One region of the Thermoanaerobacter ethanolicus JW 200 genome, then DNA from elsewhere that is predicted to be linked to it. Evidence: riboswitches for the same ligand, from Rfam matches in the RefSeq annotation. Region 1 holds a riboswitch; each other region holds the start of a gene.
The links. A riboswitch is a leader RNA that binds a small molecule or an ion and turns the genes downstream of it on or off. The one in region 1 is predicted to bind thiamine pyrophosphate.

Region 1 (6,094 bases):
AGACCAAGAAATTTGATTCAGAGATTGCACAAGGAGGAACAAACGTTTCAGGAGGGCAAAAGCAGAGGCTTTCCATTGCTCGTGCTCTTGTTAAAAAGCCTGAAATATACATTTTTGATGAAAGTTTTTCAGCTCTTGACTTCAAAACAGAGTCAGCTTTAAGGAAAGCCTTAAGAGAAAGGCTAAAATCAAGCACTGTTATAATGGTGTCACAAAGGGTGTCAACTCTTTTGCATGCAGACCAAATAATAGTGCTTGAAGAAGGTAAAATTGTGGGCATAGGGAAACACAAAGACCTACTTAAAAACTGTCAAACTTACAGAGAAATAGCTTTATCACAGCTGTCGGAGGAGGAATTGGCATGAGTGAAAATAGAAGAATAGACCCCAAACAGATGCCCAGACTTCGCGGGCCAGGAATGGGAGGCGGTCCCCATGGCATGGTTCGCGGTGGAGAAAAAGCGCGAGATTTTAAAGGCACAATGAAAAAGTTGATAAAATATTTATCAGCTTATAAAATTTCTATAATAAGTGTATTTATATTAGCAGCTCTTAGTGCTTCCTTCTCCATTGCGGGTCCTAAAATACTCAGTAAAGCCATAACCAAAATTTTTGAAGGTGTAATGAATAAAATAACAGGGCAAGGCAGTGGCATAGACTTTGAATATGTAGGAAAGATAATTCTAATTCTCATAGGCTTATATGGTTTAAGTGCTTTATTCGGATACCTGCAAGGATGGATAATGTCTGGGGTTGCGATGAAAGTTACCTATAGATTTAGAAAAGAAATTTCTGAAAAAATTAACCGCCTGCCTTTGAAATATTTTGAAAGCACAAATCAAGGGGAAATATTGTCACGTATTACAAATGACGTGGATACAATTACTCAGACTCTCAATCAAAGCTTGACTCAGATAATCACTTCTGTGACGACAGTAGTAGGCGTTTTGATTATGATGTTTACCATAAACTGGCTTATGACTTTAGTGGCGCTTTTGATAATTCCTTTGTCTTCTTTGGTAATTGCCTTTATTGTCAAACATTCACAAATGTATTTTAGAGAGCAGCAGGATTATTTAGGGCATGTAAATGGTCATGTGGAGGAAGTATATGGAGGCCATAATATAGTAAAGGCTTTTAATGGAGAGAAAAAGAGCATTGAAAAGTTTGATGTATTAAATAACACTTTGTACGGAGCAGCTTGGAAGTCACAGTTTTTGACAGGTATTATGATGCCACTTATGAATGTAATAGGAAACTTGGGTTATGTGGCGGTTACAGTTTTGGGTAGTTGGTTGGTCATAAAAAATGCAATAGAAGTGGGGGATATTCAGGCGTTTATACAGTACATCCGATCTTTTACACAGCCTATTGCTCAGATTGCAAATATTTCCAATATACTGCAACAAACTGCTGCCTGTGCAGAAAGAGTATTTGAGTTTTTGGAGGAAGAAGAGGAAGTTCCAGATAATCCACAGCCTGTAAAAATTGAAGATATAAAAGGGAATGTGGAGTTTAGAAATGTTCGTTTTGGATATAGACCTGATAAAATGGTGATAAATAACTTTTCTGCTTCTATTAAGGCAGGACAAAAAGTTGCAATTGTCGGTCCTACTGGTGCAGGAAAGACTACTATAGTGAAACTTTTAATGCGCTTTTACGATGTGAATGAAGGAGCTATTTTGATTGACGGGCATGATATAAGAGATTTTACGAGAGAAGATTTGCGTTCACTTTTTGGCATGGTGCTTCAGGATACTTGGCTTTACAATGGTACTATTATGGACAATATAAGATATGGCCGTCTCGATGCTACTGATGAGGAAGTTATAAAAGCTGCTAAGGCAGCTCATGTTGACAGTTTTGTAAGGACATTGCCAGGGGGCTATAACATGGTATTAAATGAAGAGACCACAAATATTTCTCAAGGGCAAAAGCAGTTACTAACTATAGCAAGAGCTATTTTGAAAGATCCCAAAATTCTCATACTCGATGAGGCTACAAGCTCTGTAGATACCCTTACAGAAATACAAATACAAAAAGCGATGGATTACCTTATGAAAGGACGCACAAGCTTTATAATCGCTCATAGGCTTTCTACGATAAGGGATGCTGACTTGATACTTGTCATGAACCATGGAGATATTATAGAGCAAGGTACCCACGAAGAGCTTCTTAAAAAAGGCGGTTTTTATGCAAGTCTCTATAACAGTCAGTTTGAAAAAGAGGAAGAGATGGCAAGTTAATACCATTTGATGTGTGTGCAAAACGTCAGCAACCTACAAAGCTTGGCCATCCGCATTTGATAATTATTCTTGACACAGACTACAGAAAATGATAAATTAAAGGTGAAAACAAAATAGGTGGTTATGTCCGCTGGGGGAGCCTTAATGGCTGAGATGGCATTGATGCCAAACCCTTGGAACCTGATGAGGGTAATGCCTCCGTAGGGAATGCGGCTCAAAAATACCGCATTTCGCGGTATTTTTTTCAGCGAACATAGCCTCTAAATATCATGGAGGTGTTTTTTATTATGTCCTACATTATAAGTATATTTTCTGATTTTGCCAAAATAAAACCAGTGACCTTATCAGTTATATTGGCAATTTTATTGGCAGCTTTTCTTTTATATCTGATGCGAAGAAGTGTCAAATTTGACACAAAGATGCTTGTCTACGGAGCACTTTCAATCGCTATTTCTTTTGTGCTGTCATATATAAGGTTTTACCATTGGCCACAGGGTGGTTCCATAACGCCTGCCAGCATGCTTCCACTTTTTATATTTGCGTATTATTATGGACCAGGTCCTGGTGTGATTGTTGGCATGGCATATGGACTTTTGCAACTTATTCAAGACCCCTTTATAGTCCAATGGGTGCAAGTACTTCTCGACTATCCTTTGGCTTTTGGTGCATTAGGACTTGCTGGCTTTTTTAGAAAAAACCTGAGTTTGGGAATTTTAGTCGGCGGATTTGGACGATTTTTCTCTCACTTTTTATCCGGAGTATTCTTTTTTGCAAGCTATGCGCCAAAAGGAATGAGTCCTATAGTTTATTCACTTTTAGTTAATGGAAGCATAATAGGTGTAGAAGTGGCAATATGTTTTGCAGTTTCACTAATTCCTCAAGTTAGAAATGCTATCGAGGAAATTAAAAAGAAAGCAATTGCTTAAAGGGGTATTTCCCCTTTTTTATTTTTTTTCAATGGATAGCCAAAATAATGGTATAATATTTTGTAAGAAAAAATTTAACATAAAATTAACATCCCTATAATGTTTTTTTAATGTTATCATAAGATAATTTAATCAAAGGTTATGGGAAAGCCCATGGATAAATAGGAACAGGCCATAAAAGAGTAGCAAAGGCTGTTGAAAAAGCTTTTGAAAAGTACGATAATGTATATATAATTGTAGATATAAAGAATATAAAATCCTTTTGAAAGTTAAGAGAATTGTTGTTTGAAAACCTTGATAAACTTAAGTATATGAAAAAAGAATGGAAGAATTGGTTTATAAAAATTCCGCTGATAGAGTGTGTGAAATTGTGCTGAAAAATTTCGATGAAAGCATTAGTGAAATGAGATTATAGGGAGGGGATTTTGCTGATGCAAATAAAAAGAGTGCTTCTTGACAAAGACAAAAACATTTTTTTCTATATAAACAAAAGAATAAAATGTAATATATTGGACAAAATAATGCCTAAAATAACTCATATAGGAGGTCCTTTTTTTACAATATTTTCTTGCTTATCTTTAATATTTTTCGGAAAAAACAATGTGAAAGCCTCTGCTTTAGAAGCTTTAACTGCTCTTGTAAGCAGCCATTTGTTTGTTCAGCTCTTAAAAAGAAAATATACAAGACCAAGGCCTTATATGGTATTAGCTAATACAAATACTTTTAAACATCTTTTAAAAGATTATTCTTTTCCTTCAGGTCACGCTACTGCCAGTTTTTCACTTGCTATGACTTTTTCAATGTTTTTTCCAAGCCTTGCACTGTTCTTTATTTCGCTGGCAGTACTTGTAGGGATTTCAAGGATATACATTGGACTGCATTATCCTTCAGATGTATTAATGGGCTCAACGATAGGTATTACTTTTTCTTATCTAACCCATTTTATAGCTACAAAGTTGTTTTTGTAAAAAATTTTTCAAAATAGATTGACAGATTGTAAATAGAAGAATATAATGTAGAAGGGCACAAGTTAATACAATCGTTAGGTGAGGCTCCTATACAGATATACGCTGCTGCCCGGAAACATCGAGAGATGCTAACGGGTCAACAAGTATTACCGAATTAAGGTTTTACTTAATGCAGCTGGAGGATGCTCCAAAGCTGTATAGTGCCAAAGCTCAACGAATTGAAATGTTAAAAAACCTCTTTCATTCGTTGAGAGGTTTTTTAATTTGCGAAAAAACGGAGGTGAGAAGAATGGACGGTGGAGGTAGTAGTAAAAGCTATAAAGGTATATGTAATATGACATTGAAGAAGGATGGGCATAGTTTGAGGCCACGTCCATTCTTCTCACACGTGGCCTTTTCAATAAATTTTGCTATTTCTTAAAATGCCTATTTATCCCTTCTTTTGATGTCCTATTACATATACCTCCAAAACAATTCCTTTTAATTCCATCGTCTAAGTGCGAAAGTTTTTCACAAAAAAACAAATACTGTAACTGTAAGGTTGCAAAAGACTCAGCAGCCTTAGTCTATTATTGTGTTTTGGAGGTGTATGGAAATGATCAAAATCGCAAAGAAAAATGGATTCACAGATACGATACTTACCCAATTAATTGAGTTTGCGAAAAAAGATGTAGATGAAGTTTTGGCACAATTAGGCACAGATAGAGAAGGTTTGACTTCTGAGGAAGCAGAAGATAGACTTGAAATGTATGGTTTAAATGAAGTAGCCCATGAAAAACCAGCTCCTTGGTATATTCAATTGATTAAAGCTTTTATTAATCCCTTCATAGGTATATTGGTATTTTTGGCAATTGTGTCATATATAACTGATGTACTTTTTACTGCACCTCAAGACAGAGATTGGAGCACCATAATTATTATCTCTATAATGGTAACGGTTAGTGGACTGCTTCGCTTTGTTCAAGAGTACCGCTCCAATATAGAAGCGGAAAAATTGAAAGCCCTTGTTCACACGACTGCTGCAGTTATTCGCAAAGATACAGGTGAGAGAGAAATAAAAATGGAAGAAATAGTACCTGGTGATATAATACATTTGGCAGCAGGAGATATGGTACCTGCAGATGTTAGGGTTATTACTTCCAAGGACTTATTCATAAACCAAGCGACCTTGTCAGGAGAATCTGAACCAGTTGAGAAATATCCGGATTTAAAAGAAGAAAAAAGGAAAGCTAAGGATTTAAACCTCTCAGACTTAGAAAATATATGCTTTATGGGTACCAATGTAGTAAGTGGCTCTGCTATTGCTGTAGTTCTTTCAACAGGTGACCGTACTTATTTTGGTTCAATGGCAAAGTCCCTTGTAGGGCATAGGGCAATGACAAGTTTTGAAAAGGGTATTAACAATGTCAGCAAAGTGCTTATCAAGTTTATGGCAGTTATGTTTCCAATTGTTTTTGTGATAAATGGCCTTACAAAGGGTAATTGGTTGGATGCATTGCTTTTTGCCTTGGCTGTAGCTGTTGGACTTACTCCCGAAATGCTTCCAATGATAGTCACTACAAACCTTGCTAAAGGTGCTGTGACAATGGCAAAACATAAGACAATTGTCAAGAGATTAGATGCTATTCAAAATTTCGGAGCAATGGATATACTTTGTACTGATAAGACTGGCACTTTGACATTAAACAAAATAGTTGTAGAAAAACATCTTGATATACATGGAAATGAAGATGACAGAGTTTTAAGACATGCATATCTTAACAGTTATTATCAAACAGGTCTAAGGAACTTGATGGATGTAGCTATTTTAGAGTATGGAGTTGAAAAGGGCTTTAATGGTTTAGATAAAATATACAAAAAAGTTGATGAGATACCCTTTGATTTTGTAAGGCGAAGAATGTCTGTAGTTTTAGAGAGCGAAGGTGGGAAAAGGCAGCTTGTAACGAAAGGCGCCG
Region 2 (6,094 bases), 1.0 Mb from region 1:
ATATCAGCATCAATTTCTTTAAAAAATAGAATGTCATCTGCAATGGATTCTATAGTTTGTCCAGGAAGTCCTATGAGACATCCAGTTCCAACTTCGTAACCTAATTCTTTTAAATCTTTAAGACACCTTTTTCTATTTTCATGACTCATATTAGGATCGAGTTTTTCATAAAGTTCTTTATCCGTTGTTTCTATTCTTAACAAATATCTATCTGCTCCAGCTTCTTTATATGCCTTATATTCTTCTCTTGTTTTTTCGCCTATACTTAGAGTTATTGCAATATCGAGTTGTTTTATGGATTTTATGATTTTAGTCATCCTTTCAACATTGAAAAAATCATCTTCGCCAGACTGCAATACTACAGTTCTATATCCTAAATTGCGGGCATTTTTGGCAAAATTAATTATCTGTTCTGGCTTTAATCTATAACGTTTTATATTTTTGTTATCTCTTCTTAGACCACAATATAAGCAATTTTGCTTACATATATTAGAAAATTCAATAAGTCCTCTTAAATGCACTTCATCTCCCACATATTTTTTTCTTACTCTATCTGCGGCTTTAAATAATTCATCGTTATATTGATCGTCCTTTAAAAGCTCAACTATTTCATTCTTTGAGAGAGTGTGTGTTTCTTCAGCTTTTTTTATTAGTTCTAACAAAAAGTTCACCTACCTCAATAAATTTAAACTTCAAATTGGCAAATAAAATTATTAAAAAGATAGCAAAGTTTTTTGTGGCTAAATAAAAATGAGTAATTTTTTAAAATATGCGTGAAAGTACCGTATTTCTCTAATATTAGTTGTTAAAGCTAAAAACATTGATAGAAGGAGAAACCTTTACGATATGAGTTTAACATTTAATGCTCTAAAAGAAAAGATGTTTTTAAAATATATTTGTTATCGTCAATATATCCATTCACATTACTTTAATGTTGTGATATGGTGTTATTATATTATTGTAGATACTTTAACTCGAACAGGTTAAAATAAAAATATAAAGAGAGAAAGTGTCACAAAATGCCAAGAGGTCAAAGAAAATATAGTGAAGAGTTCAAAAACACTATAGTAGAGTTGAAGCTTGGTATAATAGAAAAAGACTACATAGCAGTATAGGGTATATGACTCCGCAACAATTTGAGGATTTGATTAAAAAATCTGCATAAAAATTTCGAGTTTTTGTGTCTACCATATTGACATAAATCCACTGGTACAGCTACTGTAATTGTAGACTAGCAAACGTGAGACAAAAATATGTTAAAAGTCAGGGAAGCTTGATAATTTCAAGCCCATGACTTTTAATATTATTAGTATACGCCGATTATTAACATTCATTTAGCAGTAAAGGATGTCCTTATGATAATGCATGTATAGAATCCTTTCATACTTCTTTAAAGAAAGAATAAGTAAATATAGTTACTTACTATACTATAAGGATTTATAAATGGGGCAATAAAGGCAATAGATAAGAATAGATGTTATAACTTGGAGTTGACCATTTTCTAAGATAGTGCTATAATTGTATACAGAGATTGTTATAAATTTAACAATAGGAGGTAATTAAAGTGTGGGAAACAAAAATAAATCCAAATAAGGTTTTTGAACTTCGCTGCAAAAACACGACTTATTTTGGAATAGGTAGTATAAAAAAGATAAAAGATATTCTAGAAGTTCTTAAAAACAAAGGTATCAACAATGTCATTCTTGTAACCGGTAAAGGTTCCTATAAAGCCAGTGGGGCCTGGGATGTGGTAAAACCGGCTCTTGAGACACTCGGATTCAAATATTCACTTTATGACAAAGTTGGGCCCAATCCTACTGTTGACATGATCGATGAGGCGGCCAAAATCGGCCGGGAAACCGGGGCAAAAGCTGTTATCGGCATTGGCGGTGGCAGCCCTATAGATACCGCGAAAAGTGTGGCTGTACTGCTGGAATACACTGATAAAAATGCAAGAGAACTTTATGAACAGAAATTCATACCTGAAAAAGCTGCTCCTATTATAGCTATAAACCTTACTCATGGTACTGGTACCGAAGTAGACAGATTTGCGGTGGCTACAATCCCAGAAAAAAATTATAAGCCTGCAATTGCTTATGATTGCCTGTATCCTATGTATGCCATAGATGACCCTTCCCTTATGACAAAGCTTGACAAAAAACAGACAATAGCGGTTACTATAGATGCTTTAAACCACGTTACCGAAGCTGCTACCACTCTTGTAGCGTCACCTTACAGCGTCCTAATGGCAAAAGAAACAGTGAGGCTGATAGTTCGTTACCTACCCGCTGCTGTAAATGACCCTGAAAACCTTGTGGCCAGATACTATTTGCTTTACGCTTCTGCTTTAGCTGGTATTTCTTTTGACAATGGCCTTTTGCACCTTACCCATGCGCTAGAGCATCCTCTGAGTGCAGTAAAACCCGAGATAGCTCATGGTCTTGGACTTGGTGCTATACTGCCTGCGGTGGTAAAGGCTATTTATCCATCTGTTGCAGAAGTTCTGGCTGAAGTATATAGTCCTATAGTGCCTGGGCTAAAAGGTCTGCCTGCTGAAGCAGAATATGTAGCTAAAAAGGTTGAAGAATGGCTCTTTAAGGTAGGATGCACCCAAAAACTTTCGGACTTTGGATTCACAAAAGAGGATATTCCGACTCTGGTAAGGCTTGCTAAAACTACGCCTTCTCTGGACGGATTGCTTTCTAATGCACCAGTGGAAGCAACTGAAGCTGTTATTGCCAAGATTTATGAAGAATCTTTCTAAAATTTAATTTAAAAATTTCACAGCAAGCAGATAGACAATAGGCAATGAACAAGAACAGTATAGTTATTATTTTAACCATGTTGAAGGCAAAGAAATTTTAATCTTTGCAGACAGCGAAGGACAAACAATAGCACAACAAGTTCAAATAGGATATCTTTTTGATAAATAAGAAATGAAGACTGAGAAATTGAGGAGAGCCCTTAGCTTACAAAAATGAGCTAAGGGCAGTAATTTTATGTTTTTTTGTTAACACTTAAATTTTATCAGAAAAAGGGGAATTTATAACTTAACTCATTAAATATTGATATCATTTTCAAAATAATTGTTGAATTCTTTTGCGTTTGTGGTATAATTAGTTTAAGCAATTTACTTAAAACTAAATATGACAAGTGCTAGGGGAGCCAAAAAGTGGCTGAGAGGGGATTCGTTCCCGACCCTTTGAACCTGTCAGGGTAATGCCTGCGTAGGGAAGCATGCTTTTTAAAACATTTGTAAAAATGCTCACCTCACAGGTGGGCTTATTTTATTATTTGGAGGTGTTTTTATGAAATTAGCCCTTACTATTGCCGGCTCTGACTCTGGGGGAGGAGCAGGTATACAGGCAGATTTAAAGACTTTTTCAGCCCATGGAGTATACGGCATGAGTGTCATTACTTCAATAACAGCGCAAAATACAATGGGGGTTTTGGGAATTGAGGATATAAGTCCTGATATGGTGTATTTGCAGATGAAGACAATTTTTGAGGATTTATATCCAGATGCAGTGAAGATAGGTATGGTGTCTAATGAAGACATAATTAAAATGGTTGCAAAAGGGTTAAAAGATTACAATGTAAAAAATATTGTGTTGGACCCTGTTATGATTTCAAAAAGTGGAAGCTATTTATTGAAGCCGGAAGCAGTGGAGGCTTTGAAAGAGGAACTGATTCCTTTAAGCCTTGTAGTTACGCCAAATCTTATGGAGGCAGGAGAGCTAATTGGAAGGGAAATCAAAAGTGTGTATGACATGAAAGAGGCAGCTAAAAGAATTTTAGATTTTGGTGCAAAAACAGTGGTGGTAAAAGGTGGACATCTTACAGGAGATGCTTTAGATGTATTTTTCGATGGAAAAGAGTTTTATGAAATTACATCAGAGAGAATCGATACTAAAAACACGCATGGTACAGGCTGCACATTTTCCTCAGCTATAGCTGCCAATATCGCTTTAGGCTATGATTTAGTTGAGTCAATAAAAAGAGCGAAGTCATACATTACAGGGGCTATAAAACATTCGTTGGCCATAGGGCATGGAGTAGGTCCCACTAACCATTTTTGGAATATAGAAATAAGGAAGGTGTGAGATATGGACTTAACCCTTTATGCTATAACGGATAGGTCTTACATAAAGGATATGGATATTGCTGACGCAGTAGAATTAGCAATAAAAGGCGGTGCAACAGTAATTCAACTGAGAGAAAAAGACATATCAAGTAGGGAATTTTATGAAATTGCTCTCAAAGTTAAAGAAGTGACAAAAAGAAATAGAATCCCTCTCATTATTAACGACAGAGTGGATATAGCTTTGGCAGTAGATGCAGATGGAGTTCACGTTGGACAGGAGGATTTGCCGGCAGATGTTGTAAGAAAAGTAATAGGTCATGATAAAATAGTAGGGGTATCAGCGAGGACAGTGGAAGAAGCTTTAAAAGCACAAAGAGATGGAGCGGATTATTTAGGAGTGGGAGCGGTGTTTAAGACTCCTACAAAGCCGGAGGCGGAAGCTATTGGAATAGAAGGGCTGAAAAAGATAAAAGAGGCAGTCACTATTCCCGTAGTTGCAATAGGAGGTATAACAAAAGATAATGCTTATGAAGTCATGTTAAAGTCGGGAGTAGACGGGATATCTTCAGTTTCAGCTGTGTTTTATGGGGATATAGAAAACAATACAAGAAAACTTTTGGAGGTTATAGCAAAAGCGATAAACGATAGGAGGAATTTGAAATGAAAAAAGAATTGTTGAAAATTTTAAGAGAGAAAAAACCTTTAGTTCACCATATTACAAATATAGTTACTGTCAATGATTGTGCTAATATAACACTGGCTATAGGAGCATTGCCAGTCATGGCACATGCCTTGGAAGAAGTAGAAGAAATGGTAAGTGCAGCAGATGCTTTAGTTTTAAATATAGGCACTCTTACAAATGAACAAGTAGAAGCGATGATAAAGGCAGGAAAGGCTGCAAATAGACTTAAAGTACCAGTTATATTAGACCCTGTTGGAGCGGGAGCTACGAAGCTTAGGACACAAAGCTCAAAAAAGATATTAGAAGAGGTAAAAATTTCTGTGATAAAAGGGAATAGTGCTGAGATTTCAATACTTGCAGGCAAAGGTGGGAAGATACGCGGTGTAGAATCTCAAAGCGGAGCAGATGATATTTCTGAAGCTGCAAAAGATTTAGCAAACGCGTACAACGTTGTAGTAGCAGTGTCAGGTGTTACTGACATAATTACTGATGGAAAAAGAATTGCGTATGTAAAAAATGGGCATCCTATGATGGGCACTGTTACTGGCACAGGTTGTATGCTTACCTCTGTAGTAGCGAGCTTCTGCGGAGTATGTGAAGATTATTTTGCAGCTACAGTAGAAGCTTTTGTAGCTTTTGGAATAGCAGGTGAAAGAGCCGCTCAAAGCAGCAATGTCAAAGGGCCCGGCAGTTTTAAAGTGACATTTTTTGATGAGATATATAATCTCACGCCGGAGATAATAGAAAAAGATAAGAAGGTGGAGTATGAATAAAATACATCGTATGGCTTTTATGGCACTTATTATTGCTATAGGCACCTTTGCTTCTCAATATGTATGGTTTAGTGTAGGTGCTGCCAAAGTTACACCTGTTCAACATGCTATTAATGTTATTTCAGCAGTTTTTTTGGGCCCTTGGGGAGCGTTAGAAGTAGCTTTTATTATAGGACTTTTGAGGAACATCCTTGGTGTTGGATCGCTTTTGGCATTTCCAGGAGGAATGGTTGGTGCGTTCATTGCTGGATATCTTTATAGATTTACACGTAAATTTTATTTTGCCTCTATAGGAGAAGTTATAGGTACAGGCATTATAGGGGCTTTGCTTTCTTATCCTATAGCTAAGTATATACTTGGAAGTTCCGGTGCGGCTTTTATGTTTGTCATTCCATTTTCGCTTTCCAGTACAATAGGCTCGGTTATAGGATATGTAGTGGTATTGGTTTTAGTAAAATATAAGAAATTTATCTCATAAACTTACTTTAGAAAGGCGGGTGTGAATCATGAAAATTAAAAATTTTACCCTTTTTCTAATATGGGCAGGTGCAGCAA
Region 3 (6,094 bases), 430 kb from region 1:
CAACATAATGACTTTTAAAGAATCTATAGGGTTATAACCATTTAGTAAAGAGACAAAGTAGGAGAGAAGGACAGCAATTGAAAGATTTATCTTTGTAGAAATCCTGAAAAAAGCCAACGTTATAATCATTATAGGAGCTAAAAACAAGAAAAAGTTTATTTTATAATTTTTCAAAATTATAGCTGCAAGATTGTCAAAGGTGTGCGGCGAAGAAATATTAATGTGAAGACTTAAAAGATAGTACAATAAACCAGTTAATACAAAAGTAGGAATCGCGGTTTTAAAAAGAGATTTAAGTACATTGTATTGTTCAATTTCTCCCATATCTGACAGAAGAATAACATTTCCTGCAAGGGGAGAAGTCCTATCTCCTATAAAAGAACCGGATATTACTGCACCAGCAACTATTGGAAGAGAATAGCTAAAGCCATGGGCTAGTCCCATTATTACTATCCCAATAGTACTAGCGGTTCCTACAGCTGTACCTAAAATCATTGAGATAATAGAGGTTGTGATAAAAGACACCACCAAAAAAGCTTGTGGTTTTAAAAAGTGGGAGGCGTAGTAAATAAGAGCAGGAAGGGTTCCATTCTGTTTCCACAAGGCAACGAGGGCTCCTATCAAAAGGAGTATAATCATCACATTTATACCTTTTTTAATTCCTTTAATTGACATATTGACAAGTTCTTGAGGCGAAAAACCGTTTATCAAAACAATAGCAAAGGTTATTATATAGCTTATAAAAAGCGGTATATAGGGAGGTTGGTGAAAAACTAATACCATTGTCATGGTTATTGCTAAAATTAACAAAAAAGTTATAAGTGAGATTCTAAATTTGTTTTCCATTTTTCACTGCTCCTTTTAGTAATGAAGAAGTTATTTATAAGGTATTACGTGAATTTCTATATTTTTTGCTTTTTTAATTAACTTTATAACAGTAGAACCTCTAAAAAAGGTTTGCAGTCTTGACCTTTGAGAATGCCCTATTATTATTTGTGTAATGTGCATTTGCTTTGCAAATTTTAAAAGCTCATCAGACACGCTTTTTCCTGTCAATGTGTAGACTTCTGCTCCTAATTGTTTTGCTAACATAAAATGGCTTTCTAAAACTTCTTTATCTTTTTCAGTAAGTTTAGGTGCAAGAAAATGTGTACAGTTTACATACACTACTACCCAATCACATTTGAATCTTCTTGCTCTCCTTGCACCCCTTCTTATAAGCTTTTTAGATAGTGGATTTGGTGTTATACACACCATTATTTTTTCATTTGTTTCCCATGTATCAGTTATTCCATGCTCTTTCATATATTCTTCTAATTCTATATCTACTTCTTCGGCGGTAAGTCTTAGCATTAACTCTCTTAAAGCATTTAAATTTCCCTTTCTAAAAAAGTTAGATAGACACTCATCGACTTTGCTTACTGGATAAATATCTCCTCTTTTTAATCGATTAAGCAAAGCATCAGGAGTCAAATCTACAGCAACAATTTCATCTGCGCTATCGACTATGCTGTCAGGGATTGTTTCTCTTACAGCAACACCTGTGATTTGTTGAATAACGTCATTTAAACTTTCTAAATGTTGGATGTTAAGTGTTGTAATTACATTTATTCCATGGCGCAAAATTTCTTCCACATCTTCATATCTTTTTTTGTGCTTAGAGCCAGGCGCATTCGTATGTGCCAATTCATCTATCAAAACTACTTCTGGTTTACGAGCAATTATGGCGTCGGTATCCATTTCTTCTAATATCATGCCGTGGTATTCAATTTTTTTTCGCGGGATTATTTCTAAATTTCCTATTTGTGCTTCTGTCTCTTTTCTTCCATGAGTTTCCACATAACCTATTACTACATCTTGACCTCTTTTAAGACGCCTGTTGCCTTCATTGAGCATTGCATAAGTTTTTCCAACACCAGGAGCATATCCTAAGAATATTTTTAATTTTCCTCGCTGTTGCTTTTTTATAATTTCTAAAGCTTCTTCAGGAGTTAACCTCCTAAAACCTTCACTCATTAAATTTACACGCCCTCCACAGTTTGATTATATCTTTGTTTGAGCATAATGATTTCATACAACTATAATAATATGAATCTTATTAAAAATCAATAAAAAGAGAGAGCAATTGCTCCCTCACATTTTTTCAAACATATCTTTTCCTACTCCACAGTCCGGGCAGACCCAATCATCAGGCAATTCTTCAAAAGGAGTTCCTGGTTCAATTCCTTGTGATGGGTCTCCTTCTTCTGGATCATAGATGTACCCGCATACTGTGCACTGCCACTTTTCCATAAAAAATACCCCCTTGATGTTTTCCTCTATTATAGCAGAAATTAGCAAAGAAAATCAAGGGGGGAATGTAAATAAGGCAAAGGTATTAGCAAGTCATAGTTGAAGTTCCAAGGTACTCACTGACAATTTTCATAGCGCAGAATTTTCCGCACATACTGCAAGTTTTGGCTGTAGATATGTTTTTATTGACGCGATATTTAAAAGCTTTATCAGGGTCTATAGAAAGCTTTATTTGGTCATCCCAGTTTAAGGCTTTTCTAGCTCTAGCCATAGTTAAATCTTTTTCTTTAGCACCTTTTACGCCTTTTGCGATATCTGCAGCATGGGCAGCTATTTTTGCTGCAATAACGCCTTCTTTGACATCTTCTTTGTCTGGAAGTCCGAGATGTTCAGCGGGTGTAACATAGCAAAGGAAATCAGCACCAGAAGCTGCTGCAATTGCTCCTCCGATTGCTGAAGTTATGTGGTCATAACCAGGAGCTATATCAGTCACAATAGGGCCAAGCACATAAAAAGGAGCGTTGTGACAAAGTTGTTTTTGAAGTTTTACATTTGCTTCAATTTGGTCAATTGGCACATGCCCGGGTCCTTCTACCATAACTTGAACTCCTGCCTCTCGAGATTTCTTTACCAATTCGCCAAGGATTATAAGTTCTTGAATTTGTGCTGCGTCTGTAGCATCTTCAAGACAACCTGGACGCAGTCCATCTCCTAAGCTTAGAGTTATGTCATATTTTTTAGCAATATCAAGGAGCCTATCAAAATGTTTATACAAAGGATTTTCTTTGTCGTTATGGAGCATCCAAGCAATTGTAAAGGAGCCACCGCGGCTTACTATATCCATCACTCGGCCGTTGTCTTTAAGCTTTTTCAATGATTCAAATGTTAGACCACAGTGGACTGTAATAAAATCAACCCCGTCTTTTGCTTGTTCTTCTATAACTTCAAAAATAAATTCTTCAGGCATAGCTACAATGCTACCGTATTTGGATATAGATTCTACAGCTGCTTGATACATAGGGACAGTGCCTACAGGGACAGGGGAATTTTCAAGTATTTTTCTACGAGATTGGTTAATGTCGCCCCCTGTGCTTAAATCCATTACCGCATCTGCTCCAGCTTTTACAGCAACATTTAATTTTTCAATTTCTTTTTCAATTTCAGGGTATGCATCAGAGGTTCCTATATTGGCATTTACTTTTGTCGATAAACCCCTTCCTATGCCTTTGGGAATGAGGTTTTTGTGGTTGATGTTTGATGGTATTACTATTTCTCCTTTTTTAACTCCTTCTAAAATAAATTCTTCGTCTACTCCTTCATACTCTGCGACTATTTTCATCTCTTTTGTGACAATGCCTGAAAGGGCGTATTCCAATTGTGTCATAATAAAAACCTCCTTAAAAAATAAATAAACCATGGGGATTATAGCCATGGCAGATGACCACATCCCTACGCAGGTACTAACCTAACAGGTTCGATGGGTTAAAAGGCAACACCTTTTTCTCAGCCGGTTACGCCGGCACCCCATGTGGCAAATATTAAATTTTTATAATCGATAGAGTATAAATATTATACAATATTATTATACCACTAAAAAAAATCGGCGTATATTAAAATTTAGAAAAAATTTAAGAAAGAGTACAAAAAAAGTTCTTGACTTTACAGTTTCAAAGTGATAACATAGATTACAACATGCAAAATTGAATATATTACACACAAACCTCTTATCAAGAGTGGTGGAGGGACTGGCCCGATGAAACCCGGCAACCGGCATTTATATGCGTCTGGTGCCAAATCCTGCAGGTTAGGGTGTCTAACCTGAGAGATGAGAGGAGTGGCGGATTATTAGGCCCTCTTCTCATTGAGAAGAGGGCCTAAAAATTTATTTGGAGGTGTGACATGAAAATAAAAATCGGATTATTAGGACTTGGAACAGTAGGAACAGGAGTATATAAATTGATAACTTCAAGAGGAGGTCATATAAGGGAGAGTACAGGGGTTTATCCTGAGATAAAGAAGATACTCGTGAAAAATCTCAATAAGCCAAGGAAAGTGAAGGTAGAAGGACTACTTACCCAAAATGCTGAAGAAATTTTGAAAGATAAAGAGATAAAAATAGTTATTGAAGCAATAGGAGGTATTTCTCCAGCTTACGAATATGTGAAGGAGGCTTTGGCTTCAGGGAAGCATGTAATCACTGCAAATAAAGAATTGATAGCTAAGCATGGAGAAGAATTAAATGAAATAGCAGAAAAGAATAGAGTATTTCTAAAATGTGAGGCAAGTGTAGGTGGGGCTATACCTATACTGCATCAAATTGATAGATTAAAAATTACAGATGAAATAGATTTTGTAGGCGGTATAATAAATGGCACTACTAATTATATTCTCACCAAAATGACTACTGAAGGTAGAAGTTATAAAGAAGCACTTAAAGAAGCCCAGCAATTAGGATATGCAGAAGCAAATCCCGATTATGACGTAAAAGGCTTTGATGCCCTTTATAAACTTGCTATATTAATGAGGAAAGTGTTCAATATAAACGTGCCAGTAAATTCTATAACCAGAAAAGGAATAGACGAAATCACGACTCAAGATTTAAATTACATCAATAAGTGGGGATATAAAATAAAATTATTTGCCTGGGGCAAAAAAGTCAAAGATGGCATCTTTGCAGGAGTGGAACCAGTTTTAGTCGAAGAAAATAATATTTTGTCAAGGATAAACGACGTAAATAATGCTATCATACTTAGAGGGGATAGTTTTGGTGAATATGTTTTTGTAGGAAAAGGTGCTGGAGAACTTCCTACAGGGGATGCTGTAGTGGCAGATTTAATTGATATATTGTTAAACTATGATATCAAAGATAATAAGAGGATAAACTTTCTTCCAATTCGTCAGGGAAGTTTTACAGATACTTTTTATATAAGGCTTGAAACTCATAAAGAAAATATTTTAGGTTTGAAAAAAGTTTTAAAGTTTTTAAAAGAACAAAAAGTATCAATTGTGGAATCTTCCTATGAAAACGGCACATTTACAGCTATTGTTAAAATGAAGAAAAGTGTTGAGACATTTACAGAAAAATTAGAAAAAATAACCGAGATAAAAACTATTTTTAAAGTTTTGCAAGAGGATATAACAGAAGAAGTAAGTAAATTTGAGGATTTTGTAGAAGTGATTTAAAAAAATTTTGTGAAAGGAGTTAAAAGTATGTCTAAAAAATATGGTTTTTCAACTTTGGCAATTCATGAAGGGTGGGAGCCTGACCCAACTACGGGAGCTGTAGCCCTTCCTATATATCAAACTTCTTCCTTTGCTTTTAAAAGTACTGAGCACGCTGCAGACCTCTTTGCCTTAAAAGAAGAAGGGTATATATATACTCGAATGATGAACCCCACAGTTGACGTTTTTGAAAAGAGAATAGCTGCATTAGAAGGTGGGGTAGGTGCCCTTGCTGTATCTTCAGGTCAAGCAGCTATAACGCTGGCAGTTACTAATATCGCAGGAGTAGGAGACGAGATTGTATCTTCTACCAATCTTTATGGAGGGACTTATAATCTTTTTGCGACTACTTTGAAAAAGTTTGGTATAAATTTTAAGTTTGTGGACCCCAGCAATCCTGAAAACTTTAAAAGTCAAATAACAGATAACACAAAAGCTTTGTACGTTGAGACTATTGGCAATCCAAAGATTGACGTGGCTGACATTGAAAAAATAGCAGAAATTGCCCACACTGCAGGAATTCCTCTCATTGTAGATAATACTTTTGCAACTCCTTACCTTGCACGGCCTATCGAGTTTG

Region 2: it holds a riboswitch for thiamine pyrophosphate, as region 1 does, so the genes downstream of both, thiD (bifunctional hydroxymethylpyrimidine kinase/phosphomethylpyrimidine kinase) here and thiT (energy-coupled thiamine transporter ThiT) in region 1, are expected to answer to the same signal.
Region 3: it holds a riboswitch for thiamine pyrophosphate, as region 1 does, so the genes downstream of both, thiC (phosphomethylpyrimidine synthase ThiC) here and thiT (energy-coupled thiamine transporter ThiT) in region 1, are expected to answer to the same signal.

Annotation. Positions count from the first base shown of each region.
Region 1 covers NZ_CP033580.1:142,234-148,327, reverse strand. Annotated here, with positions in the region: gene EB239_RS00865 (ABC transporter ATP-binding protein) at 1-365, shown strand, start outside; gene EB239_RS00860 (ABC transporter ATP-binding protein) at 362-2,245, shown strand; TPP riboswitch at 2,368-2,470, shown strand; gene thiT (energy-coupled thiamine transporter ThiT) at 2,533-3,171, shown strand; gene EB239_RS00850 (phosphatase PAP2 family protein) at 3,603-4,139, shown strand; M-box (ykoK) riboswitch at 4,203-4,370, shown strand; gene mgtA (magnesium-translocating P-type ATPase) at 4,735-6,094, shown strand, end outside.
Region 2 covers NZ_CP033580.1:1,182,925-1,189,018, forward strand. Annotated here, with positions in the region: gene hydE ([FeFe] hydrogenase H-cluster radical SAM maturase HydE) at 1-662, opposite strand, end outside; partial or broken gene EB239_RS15210 (hypothetical protein) at 1,109-1,165, shown strand; gene EB239_RS05845 (iron-containing alcohol dehydrogenase) at 1,565-2,764, shown strand; TPP riboswitch at 3,149-3,251, shown strand; gene thiD (bifunctional hydroxymethylpyrimidine kinase/phosphomethylpyrimidine kinase) at 3,309-4,103, shown strand; gene thiE (thiamine phosphate synthase) at 4,107-4,748, shown strand; gene thiM (hydroxyethylthiazole kinase) at 4,745-5,539, shown strand; gene thiW (energy coupling factor transporter S component ThiW) at 5,532-6,017, shown strand; gene cytX (putative hydroxymethylpyrimidine transporter CytX) at 6,046-6,094, shown strand, end outside.
Region 3 covers NZ_CP033580.1:2,625,274-2,631,367, reverse strand. Annotated here, with positions in the region: gene EB239_RS13055 (Na+/H+ antiporter NhaC family protein) at 1-846, opposite strand, end outside; gene EB239_RS13050 (universal stress protein) at 877-2,016, opposite strand; gene rd (rubredoxin) at 2,134-2,292, opposite strand; gene thiC (phosphomethylpyrimidine synthase ThiC) at 2,378-3,676, opposite strand; TPP riboswitch at 3,722-3,829, opposite strand; SAM riboswitch class I at 4,014-4,124, shown strand; gene EB239_RS13035 (homoserine dehydrogenase) at 4,192-5,475, shown strand; gene EB239_RS13030 (homocysteine synthase) at 5,503-6,094, shown strand, end outside.